Regions from separate parts of the Streptomyces sp. NPDC005962 genome, predicted to be linked through region 3. Evidence: riboswitches for the same ligand, from Rfam matches in the RefSeq annotation. Region 3 holds a riboswitch; each other region holds the start of a gene.
What was found. Region 3 has a riboswitch for cobalamin ahead of cobN (cobaltochelatase subunit CobN). Riboswitches for the same ligand answer to the same signal wherever they lie in the genome.

Region 1: it holds a riboswitch for cobalamin, as region 3 does, so the genes downstream of both, ABZ370_RS21880 (cobalamin biosynthesis protein) here and cobN (cobaltochelatase subunit CobN) in region 3, are expected to answer to the same signal.
Region 2: it holds a riboswitch for cobalamin, as region 3 does, so the genes downstream of both, ABZ370_RS22290 (ribonucleoside-diphosphate reductase subunit alpha) here and cobN (cobaltochelatase subunit CobN) in region 3, are expected to answer to the same signal.
Region 4: it holds a riboswitch for cobalamin, as region 3 does, so the genes downstream of both, metE (5-methyltetrahydropteroyltriglutamate--homocysteine S-methyltransferase) here and cobN (cobaltochelatase subunit CobN) in region 3, are expected to answer to the same signal.

What each region holds. Positions count from the first base shown of each region.
Region 1 covers NZ_JBEXVE010000012.1:192,573-196,514, reverse strand. Annotated here, with positions in the region: gene ABZ370_RS21890 (inorganic phosphate transporter) at 1-735, shown strand, start outside; gene ABZ370_RS21885 (hypothetical protein) at 751-981, shown strand; cobalamin riboswitch at 1,148-1,288, shown strand; gene ABZ370_RS21880 (cobalamin biosynthesis protein) at 1,430-2,410, shown strand; gene ABZ370_RS21875 (cobyric acid synthase) at 2,407-3,939, shown strand.
Region 2 covers NZ_JBEXVE010000013.1:5,650-9,591, reverse strand. Annotated here, with positions in the region: gene ABZ370_RS22300 (histidine phosphatase family protein) at 1-539, opposite strand, end outside; gene ABZ370_RS22295 (FGGY-family carbohydrate kinase) at 652-2,121, shown strand; cobalamin riboswitch at 2,218-2,358, shown strand; gene ABZ370_RS22290 (ribonucleoside-diphosphate reductase subunit alpha) at 2,485-3,942, shown strand, end outside.
Region 3 covers NZ_JBEXVE010000004.1:348,752-352,693, reverse strand. Annotated here, with positions in the region: gene ABZ370_RS09920 (precorrin-2 C(20)-methyltransferase) at 1-85, opposite strand, end outside; gene ABZ370_RS09915 (precorrin-8X methylmutase) at 82-735, opposite strand; gene cobG (precorrin-3B synthase) at 732-2,153, opposite strand; cobalamin riboswitch at 2,213-2,364, shown strand; gene cobN (cobaltochelatase subunit CobN) at 2,397-3,942, shown strand, end outside.
Region 4 covers NZ_JBEXVE010000001.1:131,972-135,913, reverse strand. Annotated here, with positions in the region: gene metE (5-methyltetrahydropteroyltriglutamate--homocysteine S-methyltransferase) at 1-1,307, opposite strand, end outside; cobalamin riboswitch at 1,463-1,718, opposite strand; gene ABZ370_RS00660 (MarR family transcriptional regulator) at 2,008-2,457, shown strand; gene ABZ370_RS00655 (potassium transporter TrkA) at 2,579-3,942, shown strand, end outside.

The DNA of each region.
Region 1 (3,942 bases), on a different contig from region 3:
CAGAAGACCATGGGCGTCATCACCCTCGCGCTGGTCACCGGCGGCGTCATCGCCCCCGACTCCGACCCGCCCATGTGGGTGATCGTCTCCGCCGGTCTCGCCATCGCCCTCGGCACCTACCTGGGCGGCTGGCGCATCATCCGCACCATGGGCAAGGGCATCACCGACATCCAGCCGCCGCAGGGCTTCGCCGCCCAGACCGGCGCCGCGACCGTCATCCTGGCCTCCTCCCACATCGGTTTCGCGCTGTCCACCACGCAGGTCTGCTCGGGCGCCGTCATGGGCGCGGGCGTCGGCCGCAAGGGCGGGGTGGTGCGCTGGTCGACCGCGGGCCGCATGGTCGTCGCGTGGGTGCTGACCCTCCCGGCCGCCGGTCTGGTGGCCGCCGGTGCGGCGCTCCTGGCCGGCCAGGGCAGCGGGGGCATCGCCGCGGTCGCCGTCCTCGCGGTGCTCGGCTGCGGTGTCATCTGGGTGCTCTCGCGGCGCAAGCCGGTGGACGCCAGCAACGTGAACGCGCCGGGTGCGGAGTCCGCCGAGCCGGTCGGTGTCGTCACCGCCGCCGTGCGGTCGGTGGCCCCGCCGCCCGCCGGGAAGGCCGCCTCGGCCGGGTCCGCACAGCCGACGACCGTGTCTGCCACCGCCGGCACCGACGGCACGCGCGGCACGGATACCCGGAACGCCTCGTCCCCCTCCGCACCCACTCCCGCCGCCGCGGGAACCCGTTCCAGCAGCTGACAGGGAGCACACACCATGCAGATCGACTGGGCGGCACTCGGCCAGGTCTTCGGCATCAGCCTCGCGGCAACGGTCGGCGTCGTAGGGGTCTTCACCCTGGGCATCATGGGCACCTCCCGTACGGCTCAGGCGCAGCCCCAGGCCACCGCGGGCGGCGCGTCCCCGGTTGCGCGCACCGGCGCGTACGCCTGTTTCGCGCTGTGCGCCGCGGTGGTGGCGTACGGCATCTATCTGATCGTGGCCTGAAAGCCACGGAAGCCGCGGGGCGGTGGGCGCTATCGGCGCCCGCCGCCCCGCGGTCGTTGCCAGGTGTGCGCCTGTGGAGCTCCGCACACTCTGGCATCGCAGGTCAAATGCGAGTTGACGGCCATTCGCACCCCATGGTGGACTTCCCGAGCCAAACGGCGGCAGGAGAGGAAGCCGGTGAGAATCCGGCGCGGTCCCGCCACTGTCACCGGGGAGCGCTCTCCCCTCACCGCAAGGGGTCACGGCCGTCCGTAGCGAGGAGGGCTGGAAGACCGGGAGAGCCGCCGATCCGGGAGCCAGGAGACTTTCACCGCCGGTCACGTCGAACCAGGGCGCGGACCCTGAGTGAGGACATACCGCCATGCCCGGCACTGCCACGCCGTCAGCTCCAACTGTCCGTATGCTCGGCGGCGGTCCCCGCCGCAGAGGCATGACGGCGGTCTGAAGGATGCGTGCCGATCACGCCTCGTACGCGTGCGGCGCCGCACTCGGCTTCCTCGGCGACCTCGCCACGGGCGATCCGCGCCGCGGCCATCCGGTGGCCGCGTTCGGGCGCGCCGCCGCGGCCGTCGAGCGGCGGCTGTGGCGCGACCACCGCGGTTCCGGGGCCCTGCACACCGCGCTGTGCGCGGGCGGTGCGGCCGCCGGTGCCGCGCTGCTGGCGCGTACCGTACGCACCCTCGTGGGGCCCTCCCGTGCCGCCGACGCCGCGCTGACCGCCGCCACCACCTGGGCCGTGCTGGGCGGTACCTCGCTGGTCCGGGAGGCCCGGGCCATCGGTGACGCGCTGGCCGCCGGGGACGTCGACGCCGCGCGGGAGCGGCTGCCCCATCTGTGCGGACGCGATCCGCAGGCCCTGGACGAGCGGCAGATCGCGCGGGCGGTCGTCGAGTCGGTGGCCGAGAACACCTCGGACGCGGTGGTGGGCGCGCTGGTGTGGGGGGCCGTGGCCGGGGTGCCGGGGCTCGTCGGCTTCCGGGCCGTCAACACGCTGGACGCCATGGTGGGCCACAAGTCGGCCCGATACCGCCGGTTCGGCTGGGCCGCGGCCCGGCTGGACGACGCCGCGGGCTGGCCCGGCGCCCGTCTCACCGCGGTGCTGGCCACCCTCGCCGGGCCCGACCCGCGCGGCGCGCGGCGCGCCTGGCGCGCCGACGGCGGACGCCACCCGAGCCCCAACGCGGGCCCGGTGGAGGCGTCGTTCGCGGGCGCGCTGGGCGTCCGGCTGGGCGGCACGCTGACGTACGGGGGCCGGGTCGAGCACCGCCCCGTGCTGAACCCGGGCGGCCGTCCCGTGACGGCGGCCGACATCCCGCGCGCGATCCGCCTCTCGCGGCGGGTGGCGGCGCTGGCCCTGCTCACCACCGTCGCGGCTCGCTCCGGTGCCCCTCAGGGCTCCGGAGCCGATCAGGAAAGGGTGAACCGATGACCCTGGGGGGCGGACTGCTCATCGCGGGGACGACCTCGGACGCCGGTAAGAGCGTCGTCACGGCGGGCATCTGCCGCTGGCTGGCGCGCAAAGGGCTCCGGGTCGCCCCGTTCAAGGCGCAGAACATGTCGCTCAACTCCTTCGTCACCAAGGACGGCGCCGAGATCGGGCGGGCCCAGGCCATGCAGGCCGCCGCCGCGCGCGCCGAACCGAGCGCCCTGATGAACCCGGTCCTGCTGAAGCCGGGCAGCGACCGCAGCAGCCAGGTGGTGCTGCTCGGCAAGCCGGTGGGCGAGATGAGCGCGCGTGGCTACCACGCGGAGTGGCGGCGCGAAGGCCTCCTGGAGACCGTCACCGACTGTCTGAACGAGCTGCGGCGCACCCACGACGCGGTGATCTGCGAGGGCGCGGGCAGCCCGGCCGAGATCAATCTGCGCCGTACCGACATCGTCAACCTGGGGCTGGCCCGGGCCGCCGGGCTGCCGGTCGTCGTGGTCGGGGACATCGACCGCGGCGGCGTCTTCGCGTCCTTCTTCGGCACGACCGCGCTGCTGTCCCGCGAGGACCAGCGGCATATCGCCGCCTATGTGGTGAACAAGTTCCGCGGCGACGTGACCCTGCTGGAACCCGGTCTGGACATGCTGCGCGACCTCACCGGGCGGCCGACCGTCGGCGTGCTGCCGTACGCGCACGGCCTCGGCATCGACGAGGAGGACGGACTGCGCGTCTCGCTGCGCGGCACGGTGCGCGAGAGCGTCGTCGCACCGCCGCACGGCGCGGACCTGCTGCGGGTCGCGGTGACCGCCGTACCGCTGATGTCCAACTTCACCGACGTGGACGCGCTGGCCGCCGAGCCGGGCGTGATCGTGCGCTTCGTGGACCGCCCGGAGGAGCTGGCCGACGCCGATCTGGTGGTGCTGCCGGGCACTCGGGGGACCGTGCGCGCGCTGGAGTGGCTGCGCGAGCGCGGCCTCGCCGACGCGATCGCGCGGCGGGCCGCGGAGGGGCGGCCGGTGCTCGGCATCTGCGGCGGCTTCCAGGCGCTCGGCGAGCGAATCGAGGACGAGGTCGAGTCGAAGGCCGGAACGGTCGCGGGCCTCGGGCTGCTGCCCGTACGGGTCCGCTTCGCCGCAGGTAAGACCCTGGCCCGGCCGGTCGGCGAGGCGCTGGGCGAACGGGTGGAGGGCTACGAGATCCACCACGGGATCGCCGAACTGCAGGGCGGCGGCGACGAACCCTTCCTGGACGGCTGCCGGGTGGGCTCCGTATGGGGCACGCACTGGCACGGCTCACTGGAGAGCGACGGCTTCCGCCGCGCCTTCCTGCGGCGGGTCGCGGAGGCGGCGGGCCGGGCGTTCGTGCCCGCGCCGGACACCCGCTTCGGGGAGCTGCGCGAGGAGCAGCTCGACCGGCTGGGCGATCTGATCGAGGAGCACGCGGACACGGACGCGCTGCTGAGGCTCATCGAGGGCGGCGTACCGGACGGACTGCCCTTCGTACCGCCCGGAGCGCCGGGAGGAACGGATTGAGCA
Region 2 (3,942 bases), on a different contig from region 3:
GCGTTGTCCAGCCGGGGGAAGACCGTGCGGTAGCGGCCGACGGGGATGCCGAGCAGGGTGCACAGCGCCGCCCGCAGCAGGCTGTTGTGCGCCACGACGAGCACCGTACGGTCCGGATGCGCGGCGGCCAGCCGGCGCAGGGCGACGACGGCCCGGGCCGCGGCCGCACCGGGCCGCTCCGAGCCGGGGAAGGCACCGGTCTCGGGGTCGTCGCGGAACGCCCGGACGGCCGCCGCGTCCTCCGCCTCCATCTCGGCGAGGGTGCGGCCCTCGCCCCATCCGAAGTCCATCTCGCGCAGGTCCTCGACGACTTCGGGGACCAGGGACAGCGCGGTGGCGGCCGGTCCGGCGGTGTGCCGCGCGCGGCCGAGCGGGGAACAGGCCACCGCGTCGATCCCACGGCCCCGCACCCAGTGGGCGAGGGCCCGCGCCTGCCGGTGGCCGCGCTCGGTCAACGCGATGTCCGAGATTCCGGCGTACCGGTTCTCCGCGTGCCACACGGTCTCCCCGTGGCGTACGAGCAGCAGTCGGGCGGTCATCCGGGGCTCCCCTGCGTCGGCCAGTGTGTGCGCCATTGCCTCATCACGTATCGAGTGTTAAATCTAGCATCGCTGATGTGATGGAGCACCGAGTTCCGGAGGGCGGCAGGCCATGCGCGCGATCATCGGAGTGGATGTCGGCACCTCCGTCACCAAGGCCGTGGCCTTCGGCCGCGACGGGGCCGCCCTCGCCTCCGCCGCCCGCCCCAGTCGACTGGACCGGCTTCCCGGCGGCCGGGTCGAACAGGACCTGGAGGACGTGCTGCGCACGGTCGCCGAGGTGGTGCGCGAAGTGGCCGCGGCGCTCCCCGGCCCGCCCGCCGCGCTCGCGCTCACCGGCCAGGGCGACGGGCTGTGGCTGCGCGACGAGGCGGGCCGGGCGGTGCGTCCGCCGATCTCCTGGCTGGACGGCCGGGGAGGCGGGACCGTCGCCCGCTGGCGCGCCGACGGCACCCTCGCCGCCCTCTACGCCCTCACGGGCTCCGGGCTGTTCCCGGGCTGCCACGCCCCGCTGCTGCGCTGGCTGGCCGAGCACGAGCCGGAGGCTCTGGAGCGGGCGGCGGTCGCGGGCTACTGCGTGGACGCCGTCGCCCAGCGACTGACGGGCGTCATCACCGTGGACGCCTCCGACGCCTCGCTGCCGTTCCTGGATGTCACCACCCGTACGTATGTGCCGGGCGCCCTGCAGCTGTGCGGACTGGCCGACCACGCCCGGCTGCTGCCCCCGCCCGCCGCGCCCGGCGGCGTCCTCGCGCTGGACGACGAGGGGGCCCGGCTGACCGGGCTGCCGCCCGGACTGCCCGTCGTCTCCGGCCCGTACGACCTTCCGGCGTGCGCCATCGGCAGCGGGGTGCGGGACGTGGGCGACGGACTGCTCACCGTCGGCACCACGCTGGCCTGCCAGGTGCTCACCGACCGCGCGGCGGTGGACCCGGCCGCCGATCCGGCCGGGATGTGGCTGTGCACCCCCGACCCGGACCGCTGGCTGCGCGCGATGCCCGCGATGGTCGGCACCGCCGCGCTGCGATGGGTGCTCGATCTCACAGGGACGACCACGGCCGAGTTGGACGCCCTGCTCGCGCAGAGCCCGCCGGGCGCGAACGGGGTGACCGCGCTGCCCTTCCTGTCCGGCGCCGGGGAGCGCGCCCCGTTCGTGGAACCCGCCGCCCAGGGGCGGTTGGACGGCCTCGGCCTCGCCACCACCCGTGCCGACGCCGTACGGGCCGTCTGCGAGGCCATCGCCTACGCGGCCCGCCACTGCCTGGAGGCGGCCGGGCTCTCGGGGCGGCTCGCGCTGTGCGGCGGAGGCGTACGGTCCGCCGCCTGGACGGAGATTTTCGCCCATGTGATGGGTCACCCGGTGGTCGTCCCGGACGAGCCGGAAGTCGGCGCGCGGGGCGCCGTCGCGGTCGCCTGGCGGTCGCTGGGCGACCCCGTGGACGCGTCCCACTGGCGCGCCGCTTCCCGTACCGTCGAGCCCCGGAGCGAGCTTCTCGGCGCCTACGGGGACGGCTACGCGGGCTACCGCGAGCGCCTCGCCCGTGCCCTGGACGAATGGCGGACGAGCGGTCCGGGAAGCTAGTTTTCCCTGGGATTCCAGCGCGGCCAAAGCCGACGCGACTAGCACATTTATGCGAATCCACCCAGCTGACGACACAACATCTGGGGGCGCGTGCGCAGCGCGACACAAGATGTATGCTCGTGCTCGCTGTCGCCGCAGGGGAATCCGGTGCGAATCCGGAACTGTCCCGCAACGGTGTACGTGTGCGCTTTCGCGTACCCGTGAGTCCGATGACCTGCCGACGGCCGTCTGCATACGTCCGGGCCTCGCGGGTTGGGTCGATGGACGCTGCGCGGTGTGCCCTGAAGCGGAATCGGCATGCCCGTGAGCGGCCATCGCGCACCGCCCTCGAAGGCCCCCAGCCGAGCGAGGGAGAACACTTCAGTGACCATCGCGCCCGCCGATCCGGTTTCAGAGGCAACGGACTTCACGGCAGCGGCCGACGCGCCCGGGACCGCCCTGCTGCGGACCCTGACGGCGCTCACCGCCGACCTGCCCGCCACCGACCCCGGCAGGGTCGCGGCCGCCGCCCTGCGCGGCCGCCACCCCGGTTCGGACGAGGCGGAGTTGCGTTCCCTGGCGACCGAGGCGTCGGCCGGGCTCATCGGCGAGGAGCCGGAGTACTCCAAGCTCGCCGCGCGGCTGCTGACCCGCGCGATCGCCGATGAGGCGGCCGGGCAGGGTGCGGACTCCTTCTCCGCCTCCGTCGCCGTGGGCCACCGCGAGGGCCTGATCGCCGACTCCACCGCCGAGTTCGTCACCACCCACGCCGCCCGGCTGGACGCGCTGGTCGACCAGGCGCTGGCCGACGGCGCCGACGACCGCTTCGGCTACTTCGGGCTGCGCACCCTGCACAGCCGGTATCTGCTGCGCCACCCGATCACCCGTCAGGTCGTCGAGACCCCGCAGCACTTCCTGCTGCGGGTGGCCTGCGGGCTCGCCGAGGACCTGTCCGAGCGGGCGGTGGGCGACGTCGCCGAGCTGTACCGGATGACCAGCACGCTGTCGTACCTGCCCAGCTCCCCCACGCTGTTCAACTCCGGCACCCGGCACCCGCAGATGTCGTCCTGCTACCTGCTGGACTCGCCGCTGGACGAGCTGGACTCGATCTACAACCGCTACCACCAGGTGGCGCGGCTGTCGAAGCACGCGGGCGGCATCGGCCTGTCGTACTCGCGCATCCGCGCCCGCGGTTCGCTGATCCGTGGCACCAACGGGCACTCCAACGGCATCGTGCCGTTCCTGCGCACGCTCGACGCCTCCGTGGCGGCCGTCAACCAGGGCGGCCGGCGCAAGGGCGCGGCCTGCGTCTACCTGGAGACCTGGCACGCGGACCTGGAGGAGTTCCTGGAGCTGCGGGACAACACGGGCGAAGAGGCCCGCCGCACCCACAACCTCAACATCGCGCACTGGATTCCGGACGAGTTCATGCGCCGGGTCGAGGCGGACGCCGACTGGTCGCTGTTCTCGCCGGCGGACGCGCCCGAGCTGGTCGACCTGTGGGGTGACGAGTTCGACGCCGCGTACCGGAAGGCCGAGGCGGAGGGCCGGGCGCTCAAGCAGGTTCCGGCGCGCCAGCTGTACTCCCGGATGATGCGCACCCTCGCGCAGACCGGCAACGGCTGGATGACGTTCAAGGACGCCGCCAACCGCACCGCCAACCAGACCGCCGAGGCGGGCCGGGTCGTCCACTCCTCCAACCTGTGCACCGAGATCCTGGAGGTCACCAACGACGGCGAGACGGCCGTCTGCAACCTCGGCTCGGTCAACCTCGCCGCCCACCTGGGCGAGGGCGGCGAGATGGACTGGGAGCGGCTGGACAAGACGGTCCGGACCGCCGTG
Region 3 (3,942 bases):
TCAGGGAAGGGTCACCGGGGCCGAGGCCCACGCCGTACAGCCGGCCCTTCGCCGCGGGCGTCGCCCGTCGCTGCTGCTCGCTCACTCTTCCTCGCTCGCTATCGCGTTGATCGCGGCCGCGGCGATGGCGCTGCCGCCGCGTCGGCCGCGCACCACCAGATGGTGGGGCGCCGCCGGGTGTCCGGCCAGCGCCTCCTTGGACTCGGCGGCACCGATGAACCCGACCGGTACGCCGATGACGGCGGCCGGGCGCGGCGCGCCCTGTTCGATCATCTCCAGCAGCCGGAACAGCGCGGTGGGCGCGTTGCCGACCGCCACGACCGAACCCTCCAGCCGGTCCCGCCACAGCTCCAGCGCGGCGGCGCTGCGCGTCGTCCCCATGCGCCGCGCCAACTCCGGTACGGACGGGTCGGAGAGCGTGCACACCACGTCGTTGTCGGCGGGCAGCCGCTTGCGGGTGACGCCGCTGGCGACCATCTGCGCGTCGCACAGCACCGGCGCCCCGGCGCGCAGCGCCTCCCGGGCCCGCGCGACCACCTCGGGGGTGTACGCGAGGTCCTTGACCAGGTCGACCATGCCGCACGCGTGGATCATCCGCACCACGACCTGGCTGACATCGGCGGGGAGGCCGCTCAGGTCCGCCTCGGCGCGGATGGTGGCAAAGGAGGCGCGGTAGATGGCCGCCCCGTCCTTCTCGTAGTCGAACACTGTGTCCTCGATCGTGTCGTTGATCATGCTGTTCCGCGGGCCGCCGCCACGGCGGCGGCCAATTGATCCGCTGCCACATCTGTCACGCCGCCGCCGGTCTCCCCGCCGCCGGTGCCCCCGTCGGTCTCGCCGTCCGGCTCGCGCGTGTCGCGTACGGTGAGCCGGTAGTCCGTCCCGGACGTGGCGAGCGCGTCCACCCAGCGGCCGCCGGGGTGGCCGCAGCGCCGCTCGCAGCCGGAGAAGTACACCGGCGGCGCGTCGGGGGAGCGGGGACCGCCCGCCACCGTGTCCGCCACCGACTCCGTCACCGCGCGCGCCGCGTGGGCGCGCACATCGGCCAGGGACTTGGCGCAGCCCGGCCGTCCCGTACACGCGCCGACCCCGACCCACGGGGAATCCGGCGCGGTCACCAGCCCCGCCTCGGCCACTTCCCGCGCCGCGGCCGCCGCGCCGTCCGCGGTGAACCCCGGGAGCACCACGCCGCGCCAGGGTGTCACACGCAGTTCACCGGACCCGCTCCGGGAGGCGAGCCCGGCGAGCAGCCGCCACTGCGCGGCGCGTACCCGGCCCAGAGGAACGAGGACGGACACGGCGTGGCGCCCGTCCGGCCCGGACACGACGCCCGGCGCGGGCGGTGTGCCGGGCGCGTCGCCCGGCTTCCCGTGCCCGATTCGTACGGCTTCGACACCCTCGTCCGCGAGTCGCGCCGCCAAGCCGTCGGCGGTCACGGCGTGTTGCCCGGGCAGTTCCCGCACCCGCCACGCCCGCGTACCGCTCTCCCCGGCCCTGGTCAGGAACTCCACGGCGGCCAGCGCGGCGGCGCGCGGCACATCCCGCGCCCGCACCTCCAGCGCAGCCCCGTCAGTCCCGGAGCCCATCCGAAGCACGGCTCCGCCGTCCCGCGTTGCGATCAATGTCACATCCGCGCCCAGCGCGGCCACATCGCCCCGGCCGTCGTCCATCGCGAACAGGAAACGCCCCGACAAGCCGGACAACTCGCCCCACGCACCGGCGCACAGCGTGGCGTCCAACTCCCGTGCCCACGCCGTGGCATCGCCGCATCCGGCGCCGTCGAGCCCGCTCAGCGGGGACGCCACGATGTTGCGGACTCGGTCGTACCGTTCGGAGGGGAGCAGCCCGGCCTCCCGCAGCCCGGCCGCCAGCTCGCCGCCGCAGGCCGCGTCCAGGCCGCGGAGCTGGAGATTGCCGCGCGAGGTGAGGTCCAGCCTGCCGTCCCCCAGCACCTCGCTGACCCGTGCCAGTGCCCGCGCCTGATGGACCGTCAGCAGGCCGCCCGGGGTCCGGACGCGCGCCAGGGAGCCGTCGTCCGCCGGGTGCAGCCGCAGCGCGCCGGGGCAGGCGTCATCGCGTCCGCGCGCCCGCCGAGAGGCCGCTTCGGAGGGCGCTTCATCCGCAGGTGGGACGGTTGTCGGGGGGATGGGCATGGCGGCGAGCATACCGACGATCGGTCGGCCCTCACCGTCCCGTGCCAGGTCAGCAACGCCTACTATGCTCGTGCGGCGGGCCGTCTGGCCCGCCGGACGCACAAGATGGCGTCAAGGGGAGGAAACCGGTGCGAATCCGGTGCGGTCCCGCCACTGTGAGCACGGCAGCCCGCCGTGCGAGCCAGGAACTCCCGCCGTCTTTCAACCCGCCCGGGGCGCGGACCCCGAGGAAGGCGCCGAGCCATGATCCTTCTGCTGTCGACGTCCGACACCGACCTGCTCAGTGCCCGCGCGGCCACGGGCCCGGTGCCGTACCGCCTCGCCAACCCGGCGCGCCTCGCGCTCGACGACCTGCCCGGACTCCTCGACGGGGTCGAACTCGTCGTCGTGCGGCTGCTCGGTGGCATCCGCGCCTGGGAGGAAGGCCTCGAAACCCTGCTCGCGGGCGACCGCCCCGTCGTCGTCCTCACCGGTGAACAGGCCCCTGACGCCCAGCTCATGGAGGCGTCCACGGTCCCGGTCGGGATCGCCGCCGAGGCGCACGCCTACCTCGCCCACGGCGGACCCGCCAACCTGGAGCAGCTGGCCCGGTTCCTCTCCGACACCGTGCTGCTCACCGGCCACGGCTTCGAGCCGCCCGCCCCCGCCCCCACCTGGGGGCCGCTGGAGCGCACCGCGCGCGAGGACGTCACCGGCCCGGTGATCGCGGTGCTCTACTACCGGGCCCACCACATGAGCGGCAACACCGCCTTCGTGGAGGCGCTGTGCCGGGCCGTGGAGGACGCCGGAGCGCGCCCGCTGCCGCTGTACGTCGCCTCCCTGAGGTCCCCCGAAGCCGAGCTGATCGAGGCGCTCGGCGCGGCCGACGCCGTCGTCACCACCGTGCTCGCCGCGGGCGGCACCCGCCCCGCCGAGGCGTCGGCGGGCGGCGACGACGAGGCGTGGGACGCGGGCGCGCTCGCCGGACTCGACGTCCCCGTGCTCCAGGCGCTGTGCCTGACCTCCTCGCGCAGCGCGTGGGAGGAGAACGACGAGGGCCTGTCGCCGCTGGACGCCGCGACCCAGGTCGCCGTCCCGGAGTTCGACGGACGGCTCATCACCGTGCCGTTCTCCTTCAAGGAGGTCGACGAGGACGGGCTGCCGGTCTACGCCGCCGACCCCGAGCGCGCCGCGCGTGTCGCCGGAATCGCGGTACGACACGCCCGGCTCCGGCACATACCGGCGGCCGACAAGCGCCTCGCGCTCGTCCTGTCCGCCTACCCCACCAAGCACTCCCGGATCGGCAACGCGGTCGGCCTCGACACCCCCGCCAGCGCCGTCTCCCTGCTGCGCCGACTGCGCGCCGAAGGGTACGACTTCGGCCCCGAGGAGGGCCCCGGGTCGCTCCCCGGCCTGGTCTCCGGCGAGGGCGACGAGCTGATCTACGCCCTCATCGAGGCGGGCGGCCACGACCAGGACTGGCTCACCGAGGAGCAGCTGGCCAAGAACCCGGTCCGGGTCCCCGCCGCCGACTACCGCCGCTGGTTCGCCACGCTGCCGCAGGCGCTGCGCGACGCGGTCGAGGAGCACTGGGGCCCGCCGCCCGGCGAGATGTTCGTGGACACCAGCCGCGACCCCGAGGGCGAGATCGTCCTCGCCGCGCTGCGCCACGGCAATCTCCTGGTCGTCATCCAGCCGCCGCGCGGCTTCGGCGAGAACCCCATCGCCATCTACCACGACCCCGATCTGCCGCCCTCACACCACTACCTGGCCGCCTACCGCTGGATGGCGTCCCCGCAGGCCGACGGCG
Region 4 (3,942 bases), on a different contig from region 3:
AGCCGGGCGCGCTGGGCCGGGGCGCGCTCGGCGTACGGCGCGGAGCGGTGGACGTCGGCGTCGGTGACGGCTCCGGCGCGGGCGCGTACGGCCGGGTCGCGGGTGAGCGCGGAGGTGGCCCGGGAGGCCAGGTCGGCGCGGTTGGCGGCGAGTTCGGCGGCGATGGCGCCGGTGCCCCGGGCGATGCCGCGGGCGAGGGTCGCGACCTCGGCGGTCTTCTGGCGGGCGAAGGCCAGCCAGCGGGCGATCCGGGGGTCGATGTCGCGTTCGGCCGCCGTATCGAGGGGGACGTGGAGGAGGGAGCAGGAGGCGGCGACGTCGACCCGGTCGGCGAGGCCGAGCAGGGTGCCGAGCGTGGACAGCGAGGCGGCGAGGTCGTTGATCCATACGTTACGGCCGTCCACGACGCCCGCGACCAGGCGCTTGCCGGGCAGACCGCCCGCGGCGGCGAGGTCGTCGAGGTTGGCGGCGGCGGGCCCGGTGAAGTCGAGCGCCAGCCCGTCCACGGGTGCCTTGGCCAGGACCGGCAGGGCCGGGCCGAGGCGGTCGAAGTACGAGGCGACCAGCAGCCGGGGGCGGTCGGTGAGGGCGCCCAGTTCGCGGTACGCGCGGGCGGCGGCGTTCAGTTCGGCGGTGGTGCGGTCCTGGACGAGCGCGGGTTCGTCCAGCTGGACCCACTCGGCGCCGGCCGCCCGCAGATCGGCCAGCACCTCCGCGTACACCGGCAGCAGCCGGTCCAGCAGGGTGAGCGGCTCGAAGTCCGGCGCGACGCCGGGGGCGGGCTTGGCGAGCAGGAGGTAGGTGACGGGACCGACCAGAACCGGCCGGGCGGTGTGACCGAGCGTGACCGCTTCCGACAGCTCGGCGGTCTGCTTCGTCGAGTTGGCGCTGAAGACGGTGCCGGGTCCGAGTTCGGGGACCAGGTAGTGGTAGTTGGTGTCGAACCACTTGGTCATCTCCAGCGGCGCGGCCTCCTGGTTGCCGCGCGCCATGGCGAAGTAGCCGTCCAGCGCGTCGGCTTCGACGGCGGCGCGGTGCCGGTCGGGGACGGCGCCGACCATGACGCTGGTGTCCAGCACATGGTCGTAAGTCGAGAAGTCGCCGGTCGGCACCTCGTGGATACCGGCGTCGGCCAGCTGCCGCCAGTTCGCCCGGCGCAGGTCGGCGGCGGTTTCGCGGAGGGCGTCGGCGCCGACCCGGCCCTTCCAGTAGCCCTCGACGGCCTTCTTCAGTTCGCGGTGGTGCCCCTGGCGCGGGTAGCCGTACACGGTGGCCCGTGCCGCCGCGGCCGCGGATGTCGCTGTCACGTAGCTCTCCTTCGCGAGCGTGTCTCTTGAAGATCCCGGCGGGATCGGGGGCGCGAAGGAGTGACGAACCCGGCGGATCGGCGCGTTCGGTACGCGCGTCCGCCTGGTGGTACGCCGACCCGCCCTCGAGGTCACCGGGATGTCCGCGCGCGAGCGGTCGCGCACGGGCAACGGGCAGGTCTTCGGACTCGCGGGCGCGCCTTGTGACGTCGTCACGTACGTCAGGTCGTGACGACGTGCCGTACGAGGCACCTACTGGCCGTCGCTTCCCGGGTCCGGCTCCCGGACCCAGTGCGTATGACGGCGGTCGTTCCCGCTCACCGCTGCGGGGCAGTCCCGGATTTCCACCGGGTTCCCTCTTGCGACGCGCCTGCCTGGCGGGCAGGGCGAACCAGCTGCGGGACCCAGCCTAGGCCGTGGCGGCGGATCGGGCATCCCCCTGCCCTGAAGTGGACCGGTGGGCGGCGGGCGGGCGGCGGCGTGCGCGGCCGGGTGGGACGAAGGGTAGAAAGGGCCTATGCCGCGCCGTCACTTAGGCTCCCAGCCCGATATCGAGGCCTCGCACTCCGAGGCCCCGAATACCTCACATACCGCCACATATGCCTCGGATACCGGACCTGTTGAGTCCGACCGGCCCGCGTCCGGCGGACCCGAGACCCACGGACCCGCGCCCCACGACCCCGAATCCGACGCCGAGGCCATGGTCACCGCCGTGCTGACCGCGTCCCGGCTGCTCCTCGCCGTCTCCGCCCGGTCCCTGGCCGCGGTGGAGGACTCCCTCACGCTGCCGCAGTTCCGGATGCTGGTCGTCCTGGACGCCGGAGGGCCGCTGAGCCTGTCCGGGCTGGCCGCGGAGCTGGGGGTCCTGCCGTCCACCGCCATGCGCATGATCGACCGCCTGGTCACGACGGGCGTGGTCGAGCGCGGCGTCTCCGCCGAGGACCGGCGTACGAGCATGATCTCGCTCACCCCGGCCGGACGGCGGATCGTGGCCGAGGTCACCGATCGGCGCCGCCAGGAGATCGCGCGCATCGTCGACGTCATGCCCGCCGGACAGCGCCGTCATCTCATCGAGGCGCTCCAGGCGTTCGCCGAGGCGGGCGGCGAACCGTCCGTCGAGGCCGGTCCGCAGGCCCACGCCGCCTGGTGACCTGCCCGTATGCCGTCTCCCCCATCGCGGCGGCCGGTGGACCCGGGTAACCCTGCGAGAATGATCAACTGCTCTGGGAGACCGTAAGTCCGGTGGGTGGCCGGGGGGATGGGGACGTGCGATGAGGCTGCGGGACCGGCTGCGGTACTGGTTCGACGGCACGATGGACCGGGGGACGCCCGCCCTGATCGGCTGGCTCGGCCTCGCCTCGCTGGCGTTGATAGCCGTGGTCTCCACGCTGGCGGTCACCTTCAGCCACGATGACACCCGCAAGAGCGGCGGCTGGTCGGGCATCGTCTGGATGAGTCTGCTGCGTACGCTCGATCCGGGCACCATGGGCGGGGACACTGGCCGACCGCTGTTCCTGGTGCTGATGCTCACGGTCACCATCGGCGGCATCTTCATCGTCAGCGCGCTCATCGGTGTGCTCACCACGGGCCTGGAGAACCGAATACAGATGCTCCGCAAGGGGCGGTCGCATCTGATCGAGCGCGGCCACACGATCGTGCTGGGCTGGTCGGACCAGGTGTTCACGGTGATCGCGGAGCTGGTGGAGGCCAATCAGAGCACCCGCCGTTCCTGTGTGGTGATCCTCGCCGACCACGACAAGGTCGACATGGAGGAGCAGATCCGCCGCCGCATCCCGGAGACCGGCCGGACCCGGGTGGTCTGCCGTTCCGGAAGTCCGCTGGAACGGGGCGACCTTGAGCTGGTGAGCCCCGACACCGCCAAGTCGATCATGGTGTTGCCGCCGGTCGGGAACGACACCGACACGGACGTCATCAAGGTGCTTCTGCTGCTCAACAGCCGCAAGTGGAAGGGCACACGGCCGAGCGTCGTGGCGGCCGTGGAGAGTTCGGACAACCTGCCCGCGGCCCGCCTCGCCTCCGGCCCGAGCGCCCTGATCATCGACGCCGACGACATCGCCGTACGGCTCATCGCCCAGGCCCACCGGCAGTCGGGGCTGTCCAGCGTCTTCAACGAACTGCTCAGCTTCGAAGGCAACGAGTTCTACTTCCGCAACGAGCCCGCGCTGGCGGGTTCGTCGTACGCGGACACGCTCGGCCACTACGCGCTGGGCATGGCCGCCGGGCTGCGCAGGAGCGACGGCGAGGTGCTGGTCAACCCGCCGATGGACACCGTCGTCCGGGCCGACGACCAGCTGCTGGTGATGGCCGAGGACGATCTGCTGATACGGCGCGCCGACACCCGGCCCGAGATCGTCCCGTCGGCGATCACCACCGCGCCCGGCCGTCCGCCGGTGCCGGACCGCACCCTGCTGATCGGCTGGAACTCCCGGGCGTCGAAGCTCATCACGCTGCTGGACAGCTTCGTCGAACCCGGTTCGACGGTGGACATCGCGGCACTGCGGCGGCCGCGCAAGGGGGTGCCGGAGGGGCTGCGGAACCTGACCGTCGGCCACCGGCGGTGCGAACCGACCCGCAGGTCGTCCCTGGAGTCCCTCGACCTCGGCCGCTACCAGCA